2 linked regions of the Syntrophotalea carbinolica DSM 2380 genome follow. The protein of the gene in region 1 binds, or shares a complex with, the protein of each later gene. Links are inferred from orthologs where the notes say so. Each region holds a gene or a part of one and is shown on either strand. Other genes may lie near its edges.

Region 1 (7,269 bases):
AAAACAGGAATTTCTGCAGGAGCTAGGTCTGGGAAGCTCCGGTCTCGATCGTATGATTCAGGCCGGTTACCAGTTGTTGGGGCTGATTACCTATTTTACTGCCGGTGTCCAGGAGGTACGTGCCTGGACTGTGCATAAGGGCGACCGTGCCCCCCAGGCTGCCGGGGTCATTCATACAGATTTTGAAAAAGGCTTTATCCGCGCCGAAGTCATTGCCTACGATGATTTCGTGGCGTGCCGTGGCGAAAGCGGTGCCAAGGAGAAGGGGCTGCTGCGGCTGGAGGGCAAGGATTATGTCGTGCAGGACGGCGATGTCATGCACTTCCGCTTTAACGTTTAGGCATCTGACGGCGCAAATTCTTGGAAAGGATACCTGAAAAGCGTTGATCTTGACGGGTGTCTGTGGTAATAAACTAGGTTCTGTCTTTAGGCGGGCACATAACGTGCCTACTCCTTGCTCCGGACTATGCCGGGGTTAAACACTCGAGAGGAGAAAGTTACATGCGTACCTACGAAAACATCATGATTGTCCATCCGGACAAGGTCGCGGACGAGTACAATGCCGTTGTCGAAAAGTTCAAAGGCGTACTTACCGACCTCAATGCCAACCTCCTTAAGGTCGACGAATGGGGCGTGCGCAAACTCGCATATCCTGTAAAGAAACAGGGCCGCGGTAGCTATGTGCTGACCGTATTCGAAGCCGATCCGACCATCATCGATGAGTACGAGCGTCGTCTGCGTCTTGATGAGGCCGTTATCAAGTTTCAGACGGTGTTGCTGGAAAAAGGCTTTGTCGAAGAGGCCGCTGCCGCCGCTGAAGAAGGCGCAAACGCCGAAGAAGAGGAATAACCCGGATCCTGATGATGGCAACATCGTCCGCTTATAAGGAGGAATACAATCATGGCTGAAAGAACTACTTCCGGCACCCCGGCAAAACGCTCCGTCCGTCGCCGTTTTTCCCGGCGCAAGGGTTGCCGGTTTTGTGCTGACAATACTCTGAAGATCGATTACAAAGAAATCCGCAACCTGCGCTATTTTATCACCGAGCGCGGCAAAATCGTGCCTCGCCGGATTTCCGGGAACTGCGCCGAGCATCAGCGTAAAATTCGCGAAGCCATCAAGCGCGCACGCAATATCGCTCTGCTGCCCTTTACGGCCGGTCATTCCCTCGACTAGATCCGAGGACCCTTGCCTTGAGTATTGCACAAAAGGCTTTACCTGCTGCATTGGCCGTGACCGCAACGCTTGGCATCCAGATGTTGGTGTTGGCGGCCATATCACAGGGGCAAAGCGGTTTGCTGGTTTTGTTCGGTAGTGTGCTGGCATTCGTCATACCATGGCCTGCGGCATTGTTGCTGCTTCGCCAAGGCGTAGTCAGTGCGGTCGTCGCCGTATCCGCCTGTGCATTATTGCTGGGCGCTATCGGCGGCGCGGCGCTCGGCGGCGCCTACCTGATGCAGTTTGGGGTAGGCTCCGTTGTGGTGCCGCTACTGCTGAAAAAATCCTGGCACTGGGATGCCGCCGTCCTGGCCGGAACCGGTTTTTCCGTGGCTGGCGGATTAAGCATTCTCAGTGTGTACGCATTTCGGCTCGGACAGTCCCCCCTCGCTTTTGCGGACGGTTGGGCCCGAACCGAGGTTGATCGAGCGCTTACCGCGCTCAAGCAGGCCGGTTTGCCTGCCGATGTCGCTCAGCAGACGGAGAAAGTGCTGGGGGAGGTTGGCAGCAAGCTTGTGGCACTGTATCCTGCCATTACCGTTCTGACGGTTGCCGGTATGCTTCTGGTGCTGGTGCTGTTTCTCAACCGGCGGGCAGGGGATATATTGCCTGTGCAGGTTCCCTTCGGTAGCTGGAAAGTGGCGGAGAATCTTATATGGGTTCTCATAGCCAGCGGAGCTGGTGTGTTGCTTTTTGAAGGGGCAGGGCACCGATTCGCATTGAACGTGCTGGTGATTGTGGCCGCTATTTATTTTTTGCAGGGACTGGCCATAACAAGTTACTTTCTTACCGTTAAAGGGGTGCCCCCGGCATTCCGGATACTTGGCTATTTTTTGGTTGTTGCGAGTCTCCCGTTACGGGTGCTTGCAACCGGGGTTGGAATTTTCGATCTCTGGATCGATTTTCGAAAGCCCAGAAACCGCAAGGATTAGATCCTTTTTGGAGGAACTCAATGGATATCATCTTGATGGAAAACGTGGATGGCCTGGGCCAGATCGGTGATCTGGTTAAAGTAAAGCCTGGTTACGCGCGTAACTTTCTTATCCCCCAAAAGTTCGCTGTTGAAGCGAATACCCGCAATATTAAAGAACTCGAGCATCAAAAGCGTCAGCTTGAGCACAAAGCTCAGAAGGTATTGCAGGCTTCCGAGGTTGTTAAAGCGCAGATCGAAAAGGTGACTTGCGAATTTGCTCTGCGTGCAGGCGATGACGGCAAGTTGTTCGGTTCTGTAACCAGCATGGAGATTCAGGCCAAACTGGCAGAATCCGGTGTTGAGGTTGATCGTAAAAAGATCCAACTCGATGAGCCGATCAAAGCTCTTGGTGAATACGAAGTCGCTGTCAAGCTGCCGGCCGGCATCCTCGCTACGGTGAAGGTTGCGGTAACCGCGCTTGATTAATACATACATGTCGGTACCGGAGTTTGCTCCGGTGCCGACTGTTTTTCCCCCCACTGTCAGTTGTAACTATGAACGATATTCCGGTGACTAAACTCCCTCCCCAGTCCCTGGAAGGCGAAATGTCCGTACTGGGGGGCATACTGCTTGAAAACGACGCCCTCAACAAGGCCTTGGGAATACTGCGTCCCGATGACTTTTACAGGGAAAGTCATAAAAAGATTTTCTCCGCTCTTATCGACCTCTCCGATACCGGCGAACCCGCCGACCTCGTCACTCTCACGGCTTCACTGCAGAAAAAAGGCGAACTTGATGCTGTGGGCGGTATAAGTTACCTCAGCACACTGGTCGATTACGTCCCTACCGCCGCCAACATCGTCTATTACTGTCGGATGGTGAAGGAAAAAGCGCTCGCCCGGCACCTTATCTCGGTGGCGACGGAAATCGCCACGCGGGGATATGAAGGTGGCGATATTGAAGCGCTGCTCGATTGGTCGGAAAAGTCCATCTTCGAAATCAGCGGGATGAAAAACCGCCCTTCGTATTTTTCTACGCGGGAAATTATGAAGGATACGATTCAGATTATCGAAGATTTATATCATCGTAAGGAGCTCGTAACCGGTGTTTCCACGGGTTACACGGTTCTGGATGAAATGACCGCCGGTCTTCAGCCATCGGATCTGGTTATCGTTGCCGGTCGTCCTTCGATGGGTAAGACTGCGTTTGTCCTGAATCTCGTGGAAAATGCCGCAGTTCGAGCGTCCGAACCTGTGCCCACGGTGGTTTTTTCTCTGGAAATGAGTAAAGAATCCCTGGTGCAGCGTCTGTTGTGCTCTCTCGCCCGGGTCGATGCAGGTCGTCTGAGAACGGGAAACCTGGTCGAATCGGACTGGCCCAAACTTATCGAGGGGGCCAGCAAGCTGTCCGAAGCCCCGGTCTTTATCGATGATACTCCCGCCATTACGGTCATGGAATTACGGGCCAAGGCGCGCCGTCTTAAGGCCGAACACAATCTGGGTATGGTGGTGGTCGATTACCTGCAGCTTATGCAAGGGCACAACTCGGAAAGTCGCCAGCAGGAGATTTCCGAAATTTCCCGGTCTCTCAAAGCTTTGGCAAAGGAGATCAATGTACCGGTTCTGGCTCTTTCCCAGCTGAACCGTTCGCTGGAAAACCGAACCGATAAACGGCCCATAATGGCAGACTTGCGTGAATCGGGTGCGATTGAACAGGATGCCGACGTTATCATGTTCATATACCGCGAGGCCGTCTATTGCGACGATTGTCGCAGTAAGGAGCGGACCTGTGAAAAGGGTCACGATAAAGACGCCGAAATTATTATCGGTAAACAGCGTAATGGTCCCATCGGAACCGTTCACCTGACCTTTCTTGGTCAGTTTACCCGTTTTGAAAATCAGGCGCGCCGAGACGAACCCTATTGACAGGACTTCCCCTCAAACATCAACGGCTCCGGACAGTAAAGTCCGGAGCCGTTTTTGCGTATGGGGGGCGAAGCTGTTTCCTAAAGTTCTTTCAGGTCGATATCCAGGGTCTGGATCTTTTTGCGCAGAGTGTTGCGATTGATGCCCAGGATCTCGGCGGCCCTTACCTGGTTGCCACGGGTTTTTTCCAGGATAATGGAAATCAGCGGCCGTTCCATCTGATGCAGAACCATCTGGTAGAGATTGTTCAGTTCGTTGACGTCCATCGGCGCGAAAGTCGCCAGCAGTTTGTTTGAAATCAGCGCTTCAAGCGATTCATCGGTTTCCTTGCGGGCCGGCTCCGGTACCAATCCGGGAAAATCGTTGGGCGTGAGGAGTTGGTCGGAGGACAGCAGGGCCGCCCGTTTGAGGGTGTTTTCCAGCTCGCGGACGTTGCCCGGCCAGTCGTGACGCCTGAGGTGCGCCATGGCTTCCTTGGTGCATCCCTGCACCCCGACGTTAAGGTCTTCGCGGACCCGATCCAGGAAGTATTCGACCAGCAAGGGGATGTCGTCCCGCCGGTCCCGCAGGGGCGGGATGGCAATCGGCACCACGTTGAGGCGGTAAAAAAGATCTTCTCGGAACTCTCTGGCGGCAACCTGTTCGCGCAGATTCTGGTTGGTGGCCGCAACGATGCGTACATCCACGGGTATCGAGCTGCTGCCGCCGGTACGAGTGATTTCCCGCTCCTGTAAAACACGCAGCAGTTTGGCTTGCAGCTCCAGAGGCATGTCGCCGATTTCATCCAGAAACAGGGTCCCGCCGCTGGCTTGTTCGAACTTGCCTATTTTGCGTTCCGTGGCGCCGGTAAACGCCCCTTTTTCGTGACCGAAAAGTTCACTTTCAAGAAGTTCGCTGGGGATGGCGGCACAGTTAAGGGCCAGGAAGTCCTTGCCGACCCTGGGGCTGTTATAATGAATCGCCCTGGCCACCAACTCCTTGCCGGTACCGCTTTCGCCGGTAATGAGCACGGTGACATCCGTTGGCGCCACCCGGCCGAGGATCTTGTATATTTCCTGCATCGGCTTGCTTTTGCCGATAATCGCCCGATCCAGTGGGTACTGTTCCTTCAGTTCGGTCTTGAGGCGATGCACTTCTTCGGCTGCCGCGGCGGCTTTCTGGGCTTTGACAATGATGGCTTCCAGGGCATCCAGATCGAAAGGCTTGGTCAGGTAATCGTACGCCCCCAGTTTCATGGCTTCCACGGCATTTTTCATGGAAGATTCGGCGGTGATGATGATGACCAGCATTTCTGGACGCTGTTCCTGAAAATAGCGCAGCAGTTCCAGGCCCGACAAGTCGGGCATTTTGATATCCAAAATAGCCAGGTCGTATTGGCGGCGTTTGAAGAAGGTTTTGGCTTCTTCGCCATCGGCGGCCAGATCCACGGTGAAGCCTTGTTTGGTGAGCGCCTTGCGCAGCACCCAGCGGATGCTTTCCTCGTCATCTGCTACCAGAATGCGTTGAATGGACATGCTTTATTTTCCCGAGTTCATGGTTTCCGCTTCGCCGATAGTGGCGAGGCGGTCGAATATGAATTAATAACGGCCCTGCGAACGGGTTAGCCCCGTTTCAATGGCAACGATATGGTGAACGAGGTGCCCTGACCTGCCTGGCTGGATACACGCAGGGAACCTTGGTGTTCGTTGATGATTTTCTGGCAGATAGCCAGTCCCAGTCCGCATCCTTTGGTTTTGGTGGTAAAAAAGGGTGTGAATATGCGGTCAAGTTCATCCGGCGGGATGCCTGGCCCGTTGTCCTGAATCTCGACCGTAACCATCGGCACCGGACGTTCGCCGGGTTTGTTGTACAGGTATTGACCTGCAATACGCGAAGTCACGGTTATCGTGCCTTCACCTTCGATGGCCTCGGCGGCATTTTTCAGGAGATTCAGAAACAATCTGGAGAGCAGGTTTTCATCGCCGCGGATGGGCGGGATACTGGGATCCAGTTGCATATGATAGGTGATCTGCTTGTCCGGATGACCCTGCTTCTGCATCAGAATCTGATCCGCCAGAATGCGTGACAGGTTGACTTCGCCCAGTTGCGTGGGGCGAGGGCGGGTCAAGTCGAGCAATTCCTCGATCAGATCGTTGACCCTGTTCACCTCCCGGGTCATGACGCGGGTGTATTCGCGCAGGGGGTTGTCCGGGGGCAGTTCGAGATTCAGCAATTGTGCCGCGCCTTTGATGCCACCCAAAGGGTTTTTGATCTCGTGGGCCAGTCCGGCTGCCAGGGTGCCCAGCATGGCCAGACGGTCAGCCTGGCGGACGGTCTCTTCAAGTTCGCGGATCTGGGAGTGATCCCGTAGAATCAGTACCGCGCCTTCCTGCACGCCTTCCCGGTTAAATAAAGGCGAGGCGGATAAGCCGACCGGCAGAGGGGCAGCCGAGGAGCGATGCAAGAGAAGGTCTTCATGGCTGGTGATCGATCGCCCGGACTGCAGCGCCGAACGTACCAGACGCAGAAATTCGCTGCTGGAGCCGAACAGATCACCCATGGAGCGTTTCAGGGCCTGCCTTTCGGAATATCCGGTGCAAATCTGAGCCGCAGGATTGAACAGGACAATGCGTTCCGCGTTGTCGATGGCGACCACTGCCTCTTCCATATTTTCCAGTACCCTCATGTAGAGGGAGCGATCTTTCGGTTCTTTGTTTTTCATGAACCCTCAGTCCGTTGTGTGGGCAGCATGTTCAAAAAAGTGCATTACCAGAGTCCGCATTTCCTCGATGGACATCGCACGATTGATGCTTGAGCGGAACTGGGCGGCACCGGGCAAGCCTTTCGCGTACCAGCAAAGATGCTTGCGTAAATCGAAAACAGCTTTGCGTTCGTCGTTGAAACGAAGGAAAAGCTCCATATGGCGCAAGGCGACGTCGCAGCGTTCCTCGGGGGTGACCGGCGCCGGCGTTTGCCCTTGCCGCATAGCCAGAATGTCTCTTGCCAGCCACGGATTACCGTAACATCCCCGGCCGATCATGACCGCGTCGCAGCCCGTTTGTTGCAGCATGCGCTGCGCATACTGCGCTTCGAAAATATCTCCGCTGCCGATAACGGGTATCGTTGACCGGCGTTTGAGTTCGGCGATCAGATCCCAGTTCGCCGAGCCGGAGAAACCCTGGCTGCGGGTGCGCGGATGCAGCGTGATGGCGTCAACCCCTTCCTGTTCCGCGA
Region 2 (7,357 bases), 800 kb from region 1 along the record:
CTTTGCGATCTCAACGGTTTTTTGCGGTAAAAAAACCGGTTTTCCCGGGTTTCGATCCAATTAATTAACTCGCGGCCCTTGTAATCGGGGTGCGGCGTTCTTATCTTGTGAAGGACGAGCCATGCTGACGAAACGTATTATACCCTGTCTCGATGTCAAGGACGGTCGGGTGGTCAAAGGGGTTCAGTTCCTGGAGTTGCGCGATGCCGGCGATCCGGTTGAGGCGGCCGAGGCCTATGACGCCCAGGGGGCCGATGAACTGACCTTTCTTGATATCACCGCTTCCAGCGACAAGCGCAATATCATTCTCGATGTGGTGTCCCGCACCGCGGAGAGGGTTTTTATGCCCCTTACCGTCGGCGGCGGCATTCGCACCATCGAGGATATCCGTAATCTGCTCAATGCCGGAGCCGACAAGGTTTCCATTAATACCGAGGCGGTCAATAACCCCGAGTTTGTCAAAGAAGCAGCCGAGCGTTTCGGCTCCCAGTGTATCGTTGTGGCCATCGATGCACGGCGCGTCGCCGATAGCGATCCGCAGCGCTGGGAGGTTTATATTCACGGCGGCCGAACGCCGACCGGCATCGACGCCATGGAGTGGGCGATGCGTATGGAAGCTTATGGTGCCGGAGAAATCCTGCTGACGTCCATGGACAAGGACGGCACCAAGGACGGATACGATATTCCTCTGACCCGTACCATCAGCGATTTGGTAAGTATTCCGGTTATCGCCTCCGGCGGTGTCGGCAATCTGGAGCATATTCATCAGGGCCTGACCGAAGGTGGGGCCAGTGCCGCTTTGGCCGCAAGTATCTTCCACTTTCGCGAATACACGATTCACGAGTGCAAAGAGTATCTGCAGAAGCGCGGCGTGCCGGCGCGTTTGTAGTCGGTTGAGACAGGTAGGAGAAGGCCCATGGTCGATTTAGGCAATATTACATACGGTGTCGACGGACTGATCCCGGCAGTGGTGCGTTGCGCGCCCAGCGGCGACGTGCTGATGCTTTCACATCTCAACGCCGAAGCTGTCGAGCAAACCCTGGCAAGCGGTTTGCTGTACCGTTATTCGCGCTCCCGAAAGGCCCTGGTGGCACCCGATGCCGATGCCCCGCAGCGGGTCACGGAAATGCGGCTGAGTTGTTCCGGGGACTGTTTGCTGGTGGCCGTAGAGCAGGGTGGGGCATCCCGCAACTGCTTCAAAACGGTGCTTTTCCAGCAGCAGGATGCTGTCGCCGAGGAGCAGGCCGATATTTTGGAACAGGTATATCAGGTTGTGCTGCAGCGCCGCGACAATCCCTCGCAGAAATCTTATGTGGCTTCCCTGTTCGCCAAGGGGCTCGACAAGATCCTTGGCAAGATCGGTGAAGAAGCCACCGAAACGGCGGTGGCCGGCAAGGGCGGCCAACCCGACGAGGTTGTCTATGAGGTCGCCGACCTGTTTTTTCATGTGCTGGTTCTGCTCGGTTATTACGATTTGCCTCCGGAGCGTATTTACGCCGAACTGCGGCGTCGGTTCGGTCTGTCGGGGATCGAGGAGAAGGCCTCGCGCAAAGCCTGATTTTCTGACTGTTTTCCTATAAAAAGGTGGATAACCATGAGTCTCAAACAACAACTCAACGATGCCATGAAAGCCGCAATGAAGGCTAAAGACAGTCTGCGCCTGACCACCGTGCGCATGGTGCTGGCAGCCATCAAGAATCGCGAAATCGACCAGCGTGCAGAGCTTGGAGACGAAGATATCATTGGTGTGCTGTCGTCTTTGGTCAAGCAGCGCAAGGAATCCGTGGCGCTATACCGGGAGGGCGACCGGGCCGAACTGGCCGAAAAAGAAGAGGCCGAACTGGCCATTCTGCAGGAGTTTTTACCGTCGCCGCTGAGCGAGGAGGAAATTTCCGCCCTTATCGAACAGGCCGTAACCGAAACCGGTGCCGCCGGTCCCAGAGATATGGGCAAGGTCATGAAGATCGTTTCCGCCCAGACCCGCGGGCGTGCCGATGGCAAGCAGGTCAGCGACATGGTTAAAAGCCGACTGAGCAGCTGATCGCAATACTGGGGAAGACCTATGAATGTTGTGGATATCGCCATTCTGACGGTACTGGCCTTGTTTTTGATCAAGGGGGTGGTGCGCGGACTGCTCAAGGAGCTCTGCTCTTTGTTCGGGCTGTTTGGCGGATTGGTGATAGCCCTGCGTTTTCATCCCTATCTGGCCGAGGGCATGCTTAAAACCTTCTCCTTGCCGGCCCAGTTATGTGTAGTAATCGCTTTTGCTGCATTATTTCTGCTGACGGTCTTGATTTTTGCAGTGATTGGGTTTATTCTGTCACGTTTCGTCAAGTTGCTTTTTCTCGGGGGCTTCAACCGGGTGGCAGGGGGCTTGTTCGGTATCGTTCAGGGTGCCGCGATTTTGATCCTGGTCTTGTTCGGGTTGAGTCGCAGCCCCTTGCCGGAACAGGCGCAAAAATATCTGCGTTCATCGCAGCTGACGCCCCCTTTGGTCGACATGGGGGAGACCCTGTTTCGTCACGGCAAGCAACTGGGCGGCACGGTAAAAGGCCGCTCCTGAGTGTTTTTGCGGGATTAGGAGTTCATGAGCGAAGAAACCCTCAGGGTTCTCGAATACAATAAAATCGTTCGGCTGCTGGCGGGGCACACCGTCACCGAGCCGGGACGGGAAAAGACTCTGGCTTTACAGCCGTTGCATGATCCGCGGCAGGTAGCCGAGGCTCTGGCCGAAGTGGCCGAAATGACGGCCTTGTTCGAAAGTCAGGGCCGACCTCCGTTGGGCGGGTGCCGCGAACTGCGACCCGCCTTGCGGCGTTTGCATGCCGACGGCAGCTGGTTGCCGGCCGAGGACCTGCTGGCGGTGGTTTCGAGTTTGGAGGCCGCCAGTGCCTGTCGCGGATATTTTGACGGACAGCAAAGCGCTCCGCTGCTCGCCGAGCAGGCGTCCGGCCTGACGGTTTGCAACGCCCTGCAGCGTGAAATTCGTGCCAGTATCGGCAGTCACGGCGAGATTCTGGACAGCGCTTCTTTCGAACTGGGGGATCTGCGTCAGTCCGCCCGGCACCTGCGGGGCCGTATCCGCAGGAAACTGGAGGATATGCTGCATGCCGAGTCTTTCAGCGGTGTCTTTCAGGACAGCATCGTTACCGAGCGCAATGGCCGTTATGTCGTGCCGGTGCGGGCCGACCATCGCGGTCGCGTCAAGGGACTGATCCACGATGAATCCGCCAGCGGCCAGACCCTGTTCATGGAACCGAACGCGGTGCTGGAAGGCAACAATGAATTGCAAGCCTTACGGCGTGCCGAACAACGCGAGGAGGAACGTATCCTGCGGCGTCTGTCGGCTCAAGTCCGAGGGCAGCGGGTCGCCCTCGAGCACAATCAGACGTTGATGGCCCGCTTTGATCTGCGGGCAGCGGCAGCGCGTTTCGGTCAGATGTGCGGGGCCGTGACGCCACAGCTGGCGGACAAACCGGTCATCGACCTGCGTGATGCCCGACATCCGTTGCTGATGGTCGGAGCGGATGGCAGCGTTGAGGTCGAGCGGGCCGTTTCCATCGACCTGAAGCTGGGGCAGGATCGACAGATTCTGGTGATCAGTGGCCCCAACACCGGCGGTAAGAGTGTCGCACTCAAGACTATCGGCCTGCTGGTGCTCATGGTTCGCTCGGGCTTGCCGATTCCCTGTCGTGCCGACAGTCGGATTTACCTGTTCCCTTCGGTGCAGGCCGATATCGGTGACGAACAGAGTATTGAGCAGCATCTCTCCACGTTTTCAGGGCATTTGACACGGCTGCGGCGGATTATGGAAGAGTGCGGGCCGGAGACGCTGGTGCTGTTGGACGAGCTCGGTACCGGAACGGATCCCGCGGAGGGCGGCGCCCTGGCCATGGCCATGCTGGATCACCTGCGTGACGCCGGCGTGCGCACCGTAGCCACCACTCACCTGAATCTGATCAAGGGGTATGCCGCAACCCAGGACGGTGTGGAAAACGCCGCCGTTGAATTCGATCCCGAAACCTTGCAGCCGACCTATCGCTTGCATTACGGGATACCCGGCGCCAGTCAGGCTTTTGCCATTGCCCGCCGTCTTGGCTTGCCGGCCACGGTGTTGCAGCGTGCCGAAGACTACCTCGGCGACGGCGAAAAAGCCGGCCTGGAGTTGATGGAGAAGATCAACGCCCAGCAGCATGCCCTTGAACTGGAACTCTCCGAAGCGCGCAAATTGCGCGAACGGGCCCGTCAGGAGCGGGCGCGACGCAAGAAATTGCTGGAGGATTTCGAGGCGCAGAAGCAAGCGTTGCAGGACAAGGCCCGGCGACGTGCCGATCAGCTGGTGCGCGAAGCCGAACGCAAGATAAAGGGGTTGCTCAAAGAGGCTCGTCAGACCGGTACGCAAGTGCCAGAACAGGCCCGGCTGACCTCCGAGGTACGCCAGGTGCGCGAAGAGTTGCGCCAGGCACCGGCCTCGGTGAAGGGCCGGGGCAAGGCCCCGAAGTCGGTGAAAGTCGGCGAGTTGTTGCGTATCCCGACATTGCGCACCGAGGGTGAAGTGGTGCGGGTGCAGGGCGATACCGTCGAAATGACGGTGCAGGGTAAAAAGCTGCGCTTGGCCATGACAGTGCTGGAGGCGTTCCGGCCGCGACGTTTTGCTTCGCGTTCCGCCGGTGGCGCGGTGCGTGGCAAGATTCAGCGGGACAGTTTCAGCCCCCGATTGATGCTGGTCGGTAAGCGGGTCGATGAGGCCCTGCCATTGCTGGAACGCTTCGTCGACGATGCTTTGCTGCACAATATGCTGGAACTGGAAGTCGTGCACGGCGCCGGCGAAGGCGTGTTGCGTAAAGTGGTGCGCGAGTACCTCGCCGCACACCGTGAAGTGGCGGGCTTTCACGCCGCCGCCATCGGTCAGGGTGGCGATAATGTGACCCTTGTGCAATTGAGAAGGTCATGAGCGGAAGGATTGCGGACGAAAAGGTCGAGGAAATACGGGCTCGGGCCGACATTGTCGAGGTGATTTCGAGCTACGTTTCCCTCAAGCGTTCCGGGCGTAACCATGTCGGACTGTGTCCGTTCCATGCTGAAAAAACACCGTCCTTCAATGTTAACGCCGACCGGCAGATCTACCACTGTTTTGGCTGTGAGGTCGGTGGCGATGTCTTTGCCTTTCTGATGAATATAGAGGGGCTGGCCTTCCCCGAAGCGGTTCGTCGGCTCGGCGAACGCTACGGCATCGAGGTTGAGGAAGAAGCCGTATCCCCCGAAGAAGAGCAGCGCCGGGAAGAACGCGAGCGCCTGCTGCGGGTGACGGAAGTCGCCTGTGACTTCTATCATAACCTGCTGCTGAAGGACCCTTCCGGTAAGCCGGCGCGCGGTTATCTGCGTCGTCGCGGCTTTGACGGCGATATCGCCCGGCAGTTTCGCCTGGGGTGGGCGCCCGCAGCGTGGGAGGCTCTGGCAAATCATCTGCGGGACAAGGGTTTTGACTCCAAGTGGGCGCGGGATCGTTTGGGGCTGGTTCGTGCCGGCAACGAAGGGCGTAACGATTACGACCTGTTCAGGCGTCGCCTGTTGTTTCCCATTCTGGACGAGCGTGGTCGGCCCGTGGCGTTCGGTGGCCGCATTCTGGAAGGGGATGGTCCCAAATACATCAACTCGCCCGAATCGCCCATCTACCACAAGGCGCGGGTGCTTTACGGTCTGTACCAGGCGCGCGATGCCATGCGCCACAAGGGCGAAGCCATTGTGGTGGAAGGCTATTTCGATCAATTGGCACTGTATCGCGCCGGTTTTCAAAACACCGTAGCCACCTGCGGTACGGCGCTGACGCCCGAGCATGTTCGTTTGCTCAAACGTTTTGCCGAGCGTGTGCTGCTATTGTTCGACCAGGATGAAGCCGGCCGTAAGGCAACATTTCGTGCCATGGACGTATTGCTGCCCGAGGGGTTGCAGGCCCTGGTGGTTACCTTGGATGCCGGTGAGGATCCCGACTCCTTCCTGCGCAACCACGATGCGCAGAAGATGCAGGCGCGCCTGGCGTCGGCGCGTCCGGTGGTCGAGGTCTTTATCGAGCGGACGCTGGAACAGCACGGCGAGGATATCGAGGGCCGCGCACGGGCGGTGGAAAAAATTCTCGCCAAGTTACGCCTTCTGCCCGGCGATATCGAGCGCGATCTGTATTTGAAGGACCTGGCTTCGCGTACCGGCTTGGATGAGCAGTTGCTGCGCAGCAAGGCATTGCCGCAGGCCGTGCCGGATCCTGCCCCGTCATCGGTGCCTGCGGTTCGGCCGAAACCTGCTGCCCGTCAGGCCGTACCGGCAAAGAAGACCCGGCGGGGGGTGGCTGAAAAAGCGCAACGGATTTTATTGCGGCTGATTCTTTGCTACGAATCGGCATGCGATGCAGCGCGCAACCTCGGCCTGGGTGAGCTTTTCGAGGAGGGCGATTTGCGGATCTTGGCCGAACGCGCCCTTTCGGTGTCCGCTGAATCGGGGCCGGTGGCAGAAAATATGCGCATTGATGACCTGAGTGAGTCCCAGAAGGGGCTGCTTTCGGGTATTCTGTTAGAAGACGAAGGATTGTTTGCGGAAAATTACGATGAGCTTTTCCGGAAATGTCATGAAATGGTGAATAAGGAGCGCATGAAGCAGCGGTTGCAACAACTGCAGGAGCTGATGCGAGAGGCCGAGAGGGGCCAGGATTTCACCGAGATGACAGTCTGGCAGCGTGAGTTTCAGGAGCTTACACGCAAGCTCAAGGGGTAATTGTCAACGTCGATACTAATAAACCGATGACTTTCGCAGTGAAGGGAAGTCCAGAGGAGAGAATCGAGCATGGCCAAGAAACACGGCATGGAAGAAGTTCAGCAGCTTATCGATATGGGTAAGGAAAAAGGTTACCTTACCTATGACGAAGTGAACGATTATCTTCCGGAAAGCGTGGTCTCTTCCGACCAGTTGGATGATGTCATGAGTCTGTTCGGCGAAATGGATATTGAAGTCGTCGATTCAGAGCAGAAGGTGTCTGTGTCCAAGACCCAGAGCGATAGTGACGACAGCAGCTCCGACTCCGGCGAAGAAGAGGAAGAGACGGAATACGAAGCCGGAACCCTGGGACGGACAAGCGATCCCGTGCGCATGTATTTGCGGGAAATGGGACAGGTATCGCTGCTGACTCGTGAAGGGGAGGTGGAGATCGCCAAGCGCATCGAAGAGGGTGAGGCGCTGGTGGCCCGGGTTATCATGAAGACCCCCATTGCTTTTCGCGAAGTGATTCGCCTGGGTGAAAAGCTTGCCAAGGAACAGATTGGCGTGGCGGAGATCACCAAGGAGTATGAAGAAGAAGAGGGCGCCGATG

The links.
Region 2: the proteins of dnaB (region 1) and dnaG are in contact, whole or in part, in a crystal structure (PDB 2R6A), measured with the Geobacillus stearothermophilus proteins. The link is inferred for Syntrophotalea carbinolica DSM 2380 from one-to-one orthologs. Residues at the interface, in WP_033016901.1 of Geobacillus stearothermophilus: Ser13, Glu15, Ala16, Gln18, Glu91, Leu92, Asp94, Ala95, Val96, Pro97, Thr98, Ala99, Ala100, Asn101, Tyr104, Tyr105, Ile108; in WP_049624496.1 of Geobacillus stearothermophilus: Lys456, Leu457, Leu458, Pro459, Ala460, Asn463, Ala464, Leu467, Leu535, Leu536, Ile537, Ala538, Gln544, Glu545, Asp548, Tyr549, His552.

What each region holds. Positions count from the first base shown.
Region 1 is NC_007498.2:2,323,941-2,331,209, reverse strand. What follows is about bases 1,960-4,870. They hold dnaB (replicative DNA helicase), read left to right. Parts: upstream 1,960-2,685; coding sequence 2,686-4,056; downstream 4,057-4,870. Other genes in these bases: PCAR_RS10990 (sigma-54-dependent transcriptional regulator), read right to left, coding at 4,137-4,870; rplI (50S ribosomal protein L9), read left to right, coding at 2,171-2,617; PCAR_RS11005 (YybS family protein), read left to right, coding at 1,960-2,150. In the rest of the region: redox-regulated ATPase YchF, read left to right, coding at 1-340; rpsF (30S ribosomal protein S6), read left to right, coding at 502-849; rpsR (30S ribosomal protein S18), read left to right, coding at 901-1,176; more of PCAR_RS11005, read left to right, coding at 1,194-1,959; more of PCAR_RS10990, read right to left, coding at 4,871-5,570; PCAR_RS10985 (two-component system sensor histidine kinase NtrB), read right to left, coding at 5,657-6,757; tRNA dihydrouridine synthase DusB, read right to left, coding at 6,764-7,269. UniProt on the Escherichia coli protein: The main replicative DNA helicase, it participates in initiation and elongation during chromosome replication. Travels ahead of the DNA replisome, separating dsDNA into templates for DNA synthesis.
Region 2 is NC_007498.2:3,130,667-3,138,023, reverse strand. The notes cover bases 4,359-7,357. They hold dnaG (DNA primase), read left to right. Parts: upstream 4,359-4,950; coding sequence 4,951-6,765; downstream 6,766-7,357. Other genes in these bases: rpoD (RNA polymerase sigma factor RpoD), read left to right, coding at 6,835-7,357; PCAR_RS14585 (endonuclease MutS2), read left to right, coding at 4,359-4,954. Also shown: imidazole glycerol phosphate synthase subunit HisF, read left to right, coding at 122-889; PCAR_RS19150 (phosphoribosyl-ATP diphosphatase), read left to right, coding at 917-1,558; PCAR_RS14595 (GatB/YqeY domain-containing protein), read left to right, coding at 1,595-2,041; PCAR_RS14590 (CvpA family protein), read left to right, coding at 2,063-2,563; more of PCAR_RS14585, read left to right, coding at 2,588-4,358. UniProt on the Escherichia coli protein: RNA polymerase that catalyzes the synthesis of short RNA molecules used as primers for DNA polymerase during DNA replication.